One region of the Geodermatophilus sp. URMC 61 genome, then DNA from elsewhere that is predicted to be linked to it. Evidence: riboswitches for the same ligand, from Rfam matches in the RefSeq annotation. Region 1 holds a riboswitch; the other holds the start of a gene.

Region 1 (5,201 bases):
ACCTCACCGCCGTCGACGCGGCCGAGCGGCTGGTCGCGGCCGCCCGGGACCGGCTCGGCCGGGTGGACGGTGCGCTCATCAGCGTCGGCGGCCCGGAGCCCGGCACCGTGCTGGAGACCCCCGAGGCGGTCTGGCGGGACGGCGTGGAGAGCGTGCTGCTCGGCCCGCTCCGGCTGGTGCGGACGCTGGTCCCCCACCTCGGCGAGGGCGCCGCGATCGGCTTCGTGCTCTCCACCTCCGCCCGCTCGCCGCTGCCCGGCCTGGCGGTCTCCAACGGCCTGCGCCCGGGCCTGGCGATGACCGCCAAGCAGCTGGCCGACGAGCTGGCCCCCCGCGGGATCCGGGTGGTCGGGCTGCTGCCGGGCACGTTCGCCACCGAACTGGTCGTCGGGCGCGAGGACGCCTCCGGCGACCCGGCGCGCGCCCGTGCCTGCGCCGAGTCCGGCATCCCGCTGGGCCGGGTCGGCGAACCCGCCGAGTTCGGCCGCGTGGCGGCCTTCCTGCTCTCCCCCGCCGCCTCCTACGTCACCGGCACGTCCGTCGCGGTCGACGGTGGCCGGCTGAGGACACCGTGACCGACGCTCCCGTGCTGGTCGCCTGCGCGCACGGCACCCGCAACCCCACCGGCCGGCGGCTGATCGCCGAGCTGGCGCTCGCCGCCCGGACCCTGCGCCCCGGCCTGGTCACCACCGCCGCGTTCGTCGACGTGCAGCCGCCCACGGTGGCCGACGTCGTGGCGGACCTGGCCGAGGAGGGGCGGCCCTCGGTCGTCGTCCCCCTGCTGCTCTCCGGCGGCTACCACGTGCACGTCGACATCGCCCGGGCCGTGCGCGAGCACGCCGCGGCCCGCGCCGCCCGCCCGCTGGGCCCCGACCCGCGGCTGGTCGCCGTCCTGCACGACCGGCTGCGGGCCGTCGGCGCCGACCCGGGCGACCCGGGCACGGCCGTGGTGCTCGCCGCCGCCGGCTCCAGCGACCCGCGCTCGGTCGCCGACGTCGACGCCACCGCGGCGGCGCTCCGGGAGCGCTGGACCGGGCCGGTGACGACCGGCTACGGCTCGGCCGCGCAGCCCCCGGTGCCCGAGGCGGTCGCCGCCGCCCGGGCCGCCGGTGCGCGGCGGGTGGTGCTCGCCGCCTACCTGCTGGCGCCCGGCCACTTCCACGACAGGCTCGGCGGGGCCGGCGCGGACGCGGTCACCGCTCCCCTGCTGCCCGACGACCGCATCGCCGCCGTGCTGCTCGACCGCTACGACGCCGCGGTCGCCGCCTGGTCCGCCGCGAGCTGACGACCGGCACCCGATCTGGGATCCTGGGGTCGGGCCTCCTCCCGGCCCCCGGACGAGCGGTGCCGTACCCGGACAGCGACAAGACGGCGCCTGTGGAGGCCGTCGTGTCCTGGCTCGTGCTCGTCCTGTCCGGTGTGCTGGAGGCCGTCTGGGCCACCGCGCTGGGCCGCTCCGAGGGGTTCAGCCGCCTGGTGCCGTCGGTGGTGTTCGGCGTCGCGATGACGCTGAGCATGGTCGGGCTGGCCTACGCGATGCGCGAGCTGCCCGTCGGGACGGCGTACGCGGTCTGGGTCGGCATCGGCGCGGTGCTGACCGTCGTGATCGCCATGGTGTCCGGCGAGGAGCCGGTGTCCCCGGTGCGACTGCTGCTGCTCGCCGGGATCGTCGGCTGCGTCGTGGGGCTCAAGGTCCTGCACTGAGGAAGGACCCCTGCCCCGGCCCCGTCCAGGACGCCGCCCCGAGCCTGCGGAGGGCGGGGGAGGACGGGGCCCTCCCACCTGCCGGGAGGCTGTTCGAGCCCCTGCCCCGCTCGCGACGGGGAAGGAGGCCGTCGCCCCGGTGCGGCCTCTTGCAGTCGCTGTACCGGGGACGACGAATTGCAGGTCAGCGCGGTGCGAGCAACCCGCGCAGCTCCTGGGTCAGCGTCTCGCGGGCCTCGGGGTGCTGGTCCCAGGCCGCCGGTGTCGCCTGCAGCAGCGAGATCCGCCAGCGGCCGGCGCCCTCGTCGACCGCGATCACCGTGTGGACCGTGTGGAAGCGTGGGTCGATGTCGCTGCTCCCGGGCGGGATCATCCCGGCGTGGGCCAGGAGCAGGGCCACCCCGGGCGCCACCGGTCGCACGGAGCGGATCACCGAGATGTAGGTGGCCGTCTGGTGGCTGGCGAAGATCTGCCGGAAGTCGGCGGCGATGGCTAGACGCCCGTGGTGCTGGGTGCCGTCGTACCCGACGATGTCCCCGTCGTCGGCGAAGGCAGCGGCGACCGCGGCGCCGCTGCGCCGGTTCCAGCCGTCGAGGAACTGGGCGTAGAGCGCACGGATCTGGGCGTCGTTCGGGTGCGCGGACGTCACGCTGGCTCCTCCTGCGTTGCTGGGACAGGAGTGACGGTAGTGGTCACGCCGCGCCGACCGTTCGCCCCTCGCCGACGGCGAACTGGGTGCGGTAGAGGTCGGCGTACCGGCCGCCGAGCGCCAGCAACTCCTCGTGTGTGCCCGACTCCGCGATGCGACCGTCGTCCACCACGAGGATCTGGTCGGCGCTGCGGATGGTGGACAGCCGGTGGGCGATGACCAGCGACGTCCGACCCTCCAGCGCGGTGTCCAGGGCGTGCTGCACCGCCATCTCCGACTCGCTGTCGAGGTGCGCGGTGGCCTCGTCGAGGATCACGATGCCCGGCGCCTTGAGCAGCACCCGGGCGATCGCCAGCCGCTGCTTCTCCCCGCCGGAGAGCCGGTAGCCGCGATCGCCGACGACGGTGTCCAGCCCGTCGGGCAGCGACCGCACCAGCGCCGCGATACGGGCGCCGCTCAGCGCGGCCCACAGCTCGTCGTCGGTCGCCTGCGGCCGGGCGTAGAGCAGGTTGGCGCGGATCGAGTCGTGGAACAGGTGCGCGTCCTGGGTGACCACGCCGATCGCGTCGCGCAGCGAGGCCAGTGTGGCGTGCCGGACGTCGATGCCGCCGACCCGCACGGTGCCGCTGGTCGCGTCGTACAGCCGCGGTACCAGGTTCGCGATGGTCGACTTGCCGGCGCCGGAGTGCCCGACCAGTGCGACGAGCCGGCCGGGCTCGACACGGAAGGAGACGTCGTGCAGCACCGCCGTCGGCCCGCCGTGCTCGGGCAGCGACACGTCCTCCAGTGACGGTAGCGAGACGTCCGCGGCCGACGGGTAGCTGAACGAGACGTGCTCGAACTCGATCGACCGGTCGTCCGCGGGCAGCGGGACGGCGTCGGGCTCCTCGCGGATCATCGGCTGCAGGTCGAGCACCTCGAAGACGCGGTCGAAGCTGACCATCGCGCTCATGACGTCGACCCGGACGTTGGACAGGGCGGTCAGCGGGCCGTACAGCCGGGACAGCAGCAGGGCCAGCGCCACGACGTCGCCGGGGCTGAGCGATCCGGTGAAGGCCAGCCAGCCGCCGAGGCCGTAGACCAGCGCGGTGGCCAGCGCCGCCACGAGGGTGAGCGCGGTGAAGAAGGTGCGGCCGTACATGGCCGAGAGGACGCCGATGTCGCGGACCCGGGCGGCCCGGCCCCGGAAGCCCTCGGCCTCCGCCTCGGGCCGGCCGAAGAGCTTGACCAGGAGCGCGCCGGCGACGTTGAACCGCTCGGTCATCGTCGCGTTCATCGAGGCGTTGAGCCCGTAGGACTCCCGGGTGATCTCCTGCAGCCGCCGGCCGATCCGGCGCGCGGGCAGCACGAAGACCGGCACGAGCACCAGCGAGAGCGTGGTGATCTGCCAGGACAGCGAGAACATGACGCCGGCGGTGAGCACCAGGCCGATGGCGTTGGAGAGCACTCCCGACAGCGTCGAGGTGAAGGCCTGCTGGGCGCCGATGACGTCGTTGTTCAGCCGGCTGACCAGCGCTCCGGTCTGGGTGCGGGTGAAGAAGGCGACCGGCATCCGCTGGACGTGCTCGAACACCCGACTGCGCAGGTCGTAGATGACGCCCTCGCCGATGCGCGCGGAGTACCAGCGGGTGGCCAGCGAGATGCCGGCGTCGACGACCGCGAGACCGGCGATGAGCAGCGCGATGCGAACGACGTCGCCCGCCGTCCCCTCCAGGCTCGCGATCCGGTTGACGATCCGCCCGGCCAGCAGCGGGGTCAGCACGCCGATGACCGACGAGCCGATCACCAGCAGCACGAACCAGGTCAGGTCGCGCCGGTAGGGCCGGGCGATACCGAGGATGCGCCGGACGGTGCCCTTGGGCAGCTCCCGCGCGACGACGGACGGGTCGCGGCGGAAGGACCGCATCGCCGCCATGGAGGTCATGGGACCGCTCACGTCCATGCCACCCCCTCTCCCGACCGGCCAACACCCCTGCCGGGCGGGCTGTTCCGGAGGCAGTCTGGCAGTGCCCTCCGACGGTTCAGCCGCCGCCGACCAGCTCGGCCAGGCGCCGGGTCTGGGCGGCCCGCTCCGCGGCGTCCTGGGCCTCCGGGTCGTTGCGGACGGCGGAGCGGACCAGGGCCGCGGTCTCCCGGCTGGCTCCCACCGGCGCCGCCGTGATGGCCTCGACGAGCGTGCCCACCGCCTCGTCGAGCCCGTCGGCCGGGACGACGGCGTTGGCCAGCCCGAGTGCGAGCGCCTCGGCGGCCGGCACCGGGCGGCCGGTCAGGCAGATCTCCATCGCCCGGGAGTAGCCCACCAGCTCGGTCAGCGTGCTCGTGCCGGTGAGGTCGGGCACCAGCCCGAGGGTGACCTCGGGCAGCCGCAGGTCGGCGTCCTCGGTGAACACGCGCAGGTCGCAGGCGAGCGCGAGCTGCGCGCCGGCGCCGATGGCGTGCCCCTGCACCGCGGCGACGGAGACGATCCCCGGCGAGCGCAGCCACCGGAATCCCCCCTGGTAGCGGCGGATGCGCTCCTGGGCCTCCTCGGCGGGCAGCCGGCCCAGCTCGCCCAGGCCGCCGGCGGTGCCGGGGTCGGCGCTGAACAGGCTGCGGTCCAGACCCGCGGAGAACGAGCGTCCCTCGCCGCGGACGACGACCACCCGCACGTCCTCGTCCAGGGCGGCGCCCACGGCGGCGAGGGCCGCCCAGGTGGCCGGGGTCTGCGCGTTGAGCCGGTCCGGCCGGTCGAGGGTGACGGTGAGGACGGCGCCGTCGCGGGCCGTCCTCACCCACCCGTCCGGCTGGGGACCGGTCACGCGTCCCCCTCGCCGACGCTCGTCGACCGCGTGCCGGCAGGTGCTCCGTC
Region 2 (5,201 bases), 180 kb from region 1:
GCCGCGGGTTGCGGGCGAGGACGTCGTCGGGGCCGACGCCGAGCCGCTCGGTGACGCCCGGGCGCAGCCCCTCGACCAGCACGTCGGCGCGCTCCGCCAGCCGGAGGGCGACGTCGCGGCCGGCCGGGCTCTTGAGGTCGACGGCCACCGACGGCCGGCTGCGGCCCAGCGCGTCCCGCTCCGGCGGCACCAGCTGCGTGCCGCCGCCGGGCCGGTCGACCCTGACGACGTCGGCGCCCAGCTCGGCCAGCAGCAGGCAGGCGTAGGGGGCGGGGCCGAGACCGGCCAGCTCGACGACGCGGGTGCCCGCGAGGGGGCCGGAGGGCGGCAGCACGGGACGCACCGTAACGCCCTACGGTTCGACCCGTGAGCGGACAGGGACGGAAGCCCGTCAGCGAGGAACGAGCGAGGAGCGGAGCGTCCCGCGGGAGCGGACCGGTGTCGTCGAGCGAGCGCTGGTTCGAGGACTACGTGCCCGGGACGACGGCCGAGCACGGCCCGCTGCGGGTCGAGGAGGACGACGTCGTCGACTTCGGCCGCCGGTTCGACCCGCAGCCGTTCCACGTCGACGCCGAGGCCGCGGCGGCCGGCCCGTTCGGCGGGCTGATCGCCAGCGGCTGGCACACCTGTGCGCTGATGATGCGGCTGCTGGCCGACGAGTACCTCTCCCCCGTCTCCAGCCTCGGCTCCCCCGGGGTCGACGAGCTGCGGTGGGTGGCCCCGGTGCGGCCGGGCGACGAGCTCACCCTGCGGACGACGGTCGCCGAGGCCCGGGTGTCGCGGTCGAAGCCCGACCGCGGGCTGGTGCGCACGCACGTCGAGCTGCTGCGGCAGGACGGCGCGGTCGTGCTGACCATGACCGCGATGAACCTGGTCCGGGTCCGCCCCGCATAGGGTCTCCCGCGCATCTCGTGCGCCACCACCCACGTCCCCGAGGGCGGCCTCAGGGCCACCTCAGCCGAGTGGCTGGATGACGAAGTCGTCGTGGACGTCGACGCGCGGGGCGTCGCCCATGGCCTCACACGCGGCGTGCAGTTCGGCGACCTGCTCCGCACCCAGTGGGAGCGGGTGCTCACCGGGCTGGTGGGTCGTTCCCAGCGGGAAGGCCTCCCCCGGCTCGCGGGTCATCTCGATGTGACTGCCGAGGACCTGGGCGACCTCCTGCTCCTCCGCGAACCGCGCCAGCCGGGCGGCGCTGCGCCGGTAGGCGGGCCAGTTCCGCACGGTGAGCAAGCTGGGGTAGAGCGTGTCGCCGGTGAGGAGCGATCGCGTCCGGGGGTCGTAGGCGGCGACGTGGGAGTCCTCGTGGCCCGGGATGGGGAGCACCGTCAGCGTCCGCCCGCCCAGGGCCAGGCGGGCCTCGCCGTCCGGCCAGTCCGGGAGACGGAAGGCCCGCTGCACCCCGGGCAGCGTCGGTGGCACCACCGTCGTCCGGGGCCTGCCCTGGAACTCCCGGTCCCAGGAGACGTGGTCGCCGTGGCCGTGCGTGTGGGCGACGACCAGCTCGATCGCGTCGAGACCGTGGCACCGCAGCCACCGGGCGACGATCTCGTCGACGACACGGCGGATCGGCAGCACCCGGTCCCCCGCACCCGGATCCGGCCGGGGTCCCGTGTCGAACAGGACTGCCCGCGCCTCGCCGAGGAGCAGGTACAGGAAGTTGGCCTCGAAGCTGAAGCACTTGCTCACCCGGAGGACGAAGGTGTCCTCGTCGAGCGGGTGCACCTGGATGAGCGGGTCGGTGCTCTGCCGGCAGTCCCGGGCACCGTGGATCCAGGCGACGGATCCCAGTGGCGTTCCCACGTGGCCTCCCAGGGGGACGTCGTCGGCCGGTCACCACCGTCTCGGCCGGCGGGCTGCGCGGAAGCGGCACCTGGTCCCACGTCGGCCGGGGTCGCCTCGAGCATCCCGCAGCGGTGGAACCCAGAACGCGATCTCCATCGCGCGGCCGGACCCGGATGACCGGCAGCTGCATGGCAGATGACGTGCAGAGGCTGCCCCGAGCCGCGCTCCGAGGGTGCTCCAAGGGCGGCATCCGGGACGTCTCCCACGTGCGAGGCTGCCGAGGAGCACCTGGGTGCGACTGCTAGTGCGTGACCTTCAGGCCGATGACACAGCCGACGATGCCCAGCAGCAGGAAGACCCGCAGCACCGACACCGGCTCCTGTCCGGACCACATGGCGTAGCCGGCGGTCAGAGCGGCGCCGATGCCCACCCAGACGGCGTATGCCGTGCCGAGCGGGAGCCCGCGCATCGCGTAGGCGAGGCCGGCCATGCTCGCGGCGAGCCCGACGAGGAAGACGACGGTCGGTGCCAGGCGGGTGAAGCCCTCGGTCGTGGCGAGCGCGGTCGCCCAGACGGCTTCGAGGACGCCGGAGATGATGAGCACGAGCCAGTACACGGGAGTCTCCTGGAGACGCCGTCTTGTCGCTGTCCGGGTACGGCGCTGCTCGTCCGGAACCCTCGTTGCGGGCCTGTCCCCACTGTCTCACGCCGCGGTACGCCCGGTTGGTGATGGTTGCCACCCCGAGACGACGAGGGCGCGCCCCGGGCCGGCACGCGGCCACGTGTCAGCAGCGAGCGGGCCACTACGGGACACGAGGCGGGTGCGGGGTCCGATGACTCCCTCCTCGCTCTCCGGTCTGATCCGCATGACGCACGAGATCGTCGCCTCCGCTGACGGCACCTCCATCGCCTACGAGGTCTTCGGCGACGGCCGGCCGCTGATCGCTGTCTGTGGCGCCACGTGCGATCGCGCTCTGATGCGTCCCACGGCCCAGGCGCTGGGCAGGTACTTCACGACCGTCAACTACGACCGGCGAGGTCGCGGCGACAGCGGCGACACGCTTCCGTATGCCATCGATCGAGAGATCGAGGACATCGCCGCGTTGATCGACCGGATCGGCGGCCCGGCCCACCTCTACGGGCACTCCTCGGGTGCCGCCCTGGTGCTGCAGGCCGTCGCTGCAGGGCTGCCCGTGGACCAGTTCGTCCTGCACGATCCGCCGTACTCGCCCGACGACGAGTCCGCGCGGGACGGGGCGCGCCGCTACGGACAGACCATCCGCAGCCTGCTCGCACAGGAGAGGCGGGCCGATGCGGTGGAGACGTTCTGCCGCCTCACCGGGATGCCGGAGGAGGTGATCGACGGAATGCGCGGAACGCACAGATGGGCGGAGTTGACCGCGCTGGCACCCACCCTCGCGTACGACTCGGCGGTGATGGGCGACATCGAGACAGGCGGCGCGGTTCCGGAGGACGTCGCAGGCCGGGTCACTCGGCCCGGCCTGGTCATGGTGGGCGGCGAGAGCCCCCCGTTCATGGTGGACGTGAGTCGGCGGCTGGCACACCTCCTGCCCGAGGGCCGTCTCCACGTGGTCGAGGGGCATGGCCACGTCGTGCCGCCGGACGTGCTCGCACCGGTGGTCGCGGAGCATCTGCGCGACTGAGCAGCGGCCCCTTCCCACGGGTCGCGTCGACTCGAAGAGCCCTTCGACCACGAGGCCGATGGCCGGAGTGGTGGCCATCCCCAGAGATCCCCAACCCGGCTCACCCTCGATGATCCACGTCGCGTCCGATCCGCGGTGGCCGGGCCGGCTACTCGGCGACGGCGAGGAAGCAGTACCGGTTCACGCTGTACAGGTAGTCGTCCTCCGCGCCGCGCTGCCGCAGGTCGGCCATCCAGGCCTCGACGTCCGCTTCGGTCAATCCCTGTCGGCCGACCACGAACCGCGCGATCAGTTCCATGTTGAGCGCGCTGATGGTGTTCTGCTCGAAACGGGGATTGAACAACGGGATCAGGTGCCGCCGGGTCACCCGGAACCCGGCGCGTCGGAGATGCCCCGACAGGGTGCAGGGCAGATGCGGATCAACGAGGTGCTCCTCCCAGGCGGCCATGATGCGGCGATGCCGTTGGCGATCGGCGGCGTGCCACACCACCGAGTCCCAGTCGGTGTCGAGGACGAGCGCACGTCCACCCGGCCGCAGCACGCGGCGCAGCTCCGACAGGGCCCGCGAGATGTCCGCGACGTACTCGTAGACCTGCACCGACACCGCAGCATCGAACGCACCGTCCGGGTACGGCAGATCCACGGCATCGCCGTCGTCGATGCTGGCCCACGGCCGGGTCCCGATCAGCTCTCGGGCGACGGCGTTCATCGGCGCGCTCTGGTCGAGTCCGTGGACGGCACCGCTGGCCCCGACAGCGTCGGCCAACGACGCCACGAGGAAGCCGGGTCCCGAACCGACGTCGAGTACGCGCTCTCCGGGCTGGGGAGCGAGCAGGGCGAGCACCTCGGCGCGCTGCTGCACGACCTCCGGCGTGGAGTACACGCGCTGGAAGTGGCGAGCAGCATCCTCGTCGAACTGGAGCATCGACATGTCGGACCTCCTGTCCGGGGGCGCTCCGGTACTCGCGGCGGGACCGGGTCCAGCTGCGCCGTACGGTCGAGCTGCTGGTGCTCGACCAGTCGGATCTGCTCGGCGGTCGCCTCGACCGGAGCCTCCGTCACGGAGTGGGCGGTGGACCGGTGATGGACACCCCGTAGCCGGTAAGCATCTGCGCGAGCCGCTCCACCGCCTCGGGAGGCGGAGGTCCGGGTACGGACGGCAGTTCGGCGTCGGGATCGCTGGGGACGCCATCGGTGACGAAGAACTGCTCGAAACCGGCCGGCGTGATGAGCAGGAGGAACCGTGCGGTGGCGCTGCGGACCCGGTACGCGTGCTCGCTGCCCGAAGGCAGGTACAGGGTGTCTCCCGCCGACACGACCGTGCGGTCTCCATCCGACCAACCGTCGAGTTCGCCGTCGAGGACGATGAAGGTCTCGGCCTCCCGGGTGTGCCGGTGCAGCGGCGCACCGGCTCCCCGCCGCCCGCCGTGCTCGATCACCGCGAGGACGCCTGCGGTCTCCCGGCCGGTGAGGCGCATGCGGAGACGGACACCCAGGTGGTCGTACGTGTCGCCCTCGGCCGCACGAACGTGCTGAGTCGTCATGGTCGCTCCCTTCCACGACGTCCCGCAGTCTGACGGGGGCCGGCGCGGTTGTCTGCGTCGGCCGACGCCCCGTGGAGTCCTCGTCGCGTGGTGTCCGTCATCGAGCGCATGCCCGGATCACCCCGGCGAGCTGGTCTCCGGTCGGCGCTACGGCGACCGCAGCGCGGGCAGCACCTCCTCGGCGACCAGGCGGTCCGAGCGCTCGCGC

The links. Region 1 has a riboswitch for guanidine ahead of ACU610_RS10650 (DMT family transporter). Riboswitches for the same ligand answer to the same signal wherever they lie in the genome.
Region 2: another riboswitch for guanidine. It lies ahead of ACU610_RS09815 (DMT family transporter); the one in region 1 lies ahead of ACU610_RS10650 (DMT family transporter).

The regions. Positions count from the first base shown of each region.
Region 1 is NZ_JBRFHZ010000002.1:2,313,560-2,318,760, forward strand. Features, by position in the region: gene ACU610_RS10640 (SDR family oxidoreductase) at 1-575, shown strand, start outside; gene ACU610_RS10645 (sirohydrochlorin chelatase) at 572-1,285, shown strand; guanidine-III (ykkC-III) riboswitch at 1,314-1,378, shown strand; gene ACU610_RS10650 (DMT family transporter) at 1,390-1,704, shown strand; gene ACU610_RS10655 (SgcJ/EcaC family oxidoreductase) at 1,889-2,353, opposite strand; gene ACU610_RS10660 (ABC transporter ATP-binding protein) at 2,397-4,295, opposite strand; gene ACU610_RS10665 (enoyl-CoA hydratase/isomerase family protein) at 4,375-5,151, opposite strand.
Region 2 is NZ_JBRFHZ010000002.1:2,132,236-2,137,436, forward strand. Features, by position in the region: gene ACU610_RS09800 (CaiB/BaiF CoA transferase family protein) at 1-334, opposite strand, end outside; gene ACU610_RS09805 (MaoC family dehydratase) at 439-894, shown strand; gene ACU610_RS09810 (MBL fold metallo-hydrolase) at 955-1,803, opposite strand; gene ACU610_RS09815 (DMT family transporter) at 2,087-2,401, opposite strand; guanidine-III (ykkC-III) riboswitch at 2,414-2,478, opposite strand; gene ACU610_RS09820 (alpha/beta fold hydrolase) at 2,652-3,449, shown strand; gene ACU610_RS09825 (methyltransferase domain-containing protein) at 3,598-4,380, opposite strand; gene ACU610_RS09830 (cupin domain-containing protein) at 4,508-4,993, opposite strand; gene ACU610_RS09835 (LLM class flavin-dependent oxidoreductase) at 5,141-5,201, opposite strand, start outside.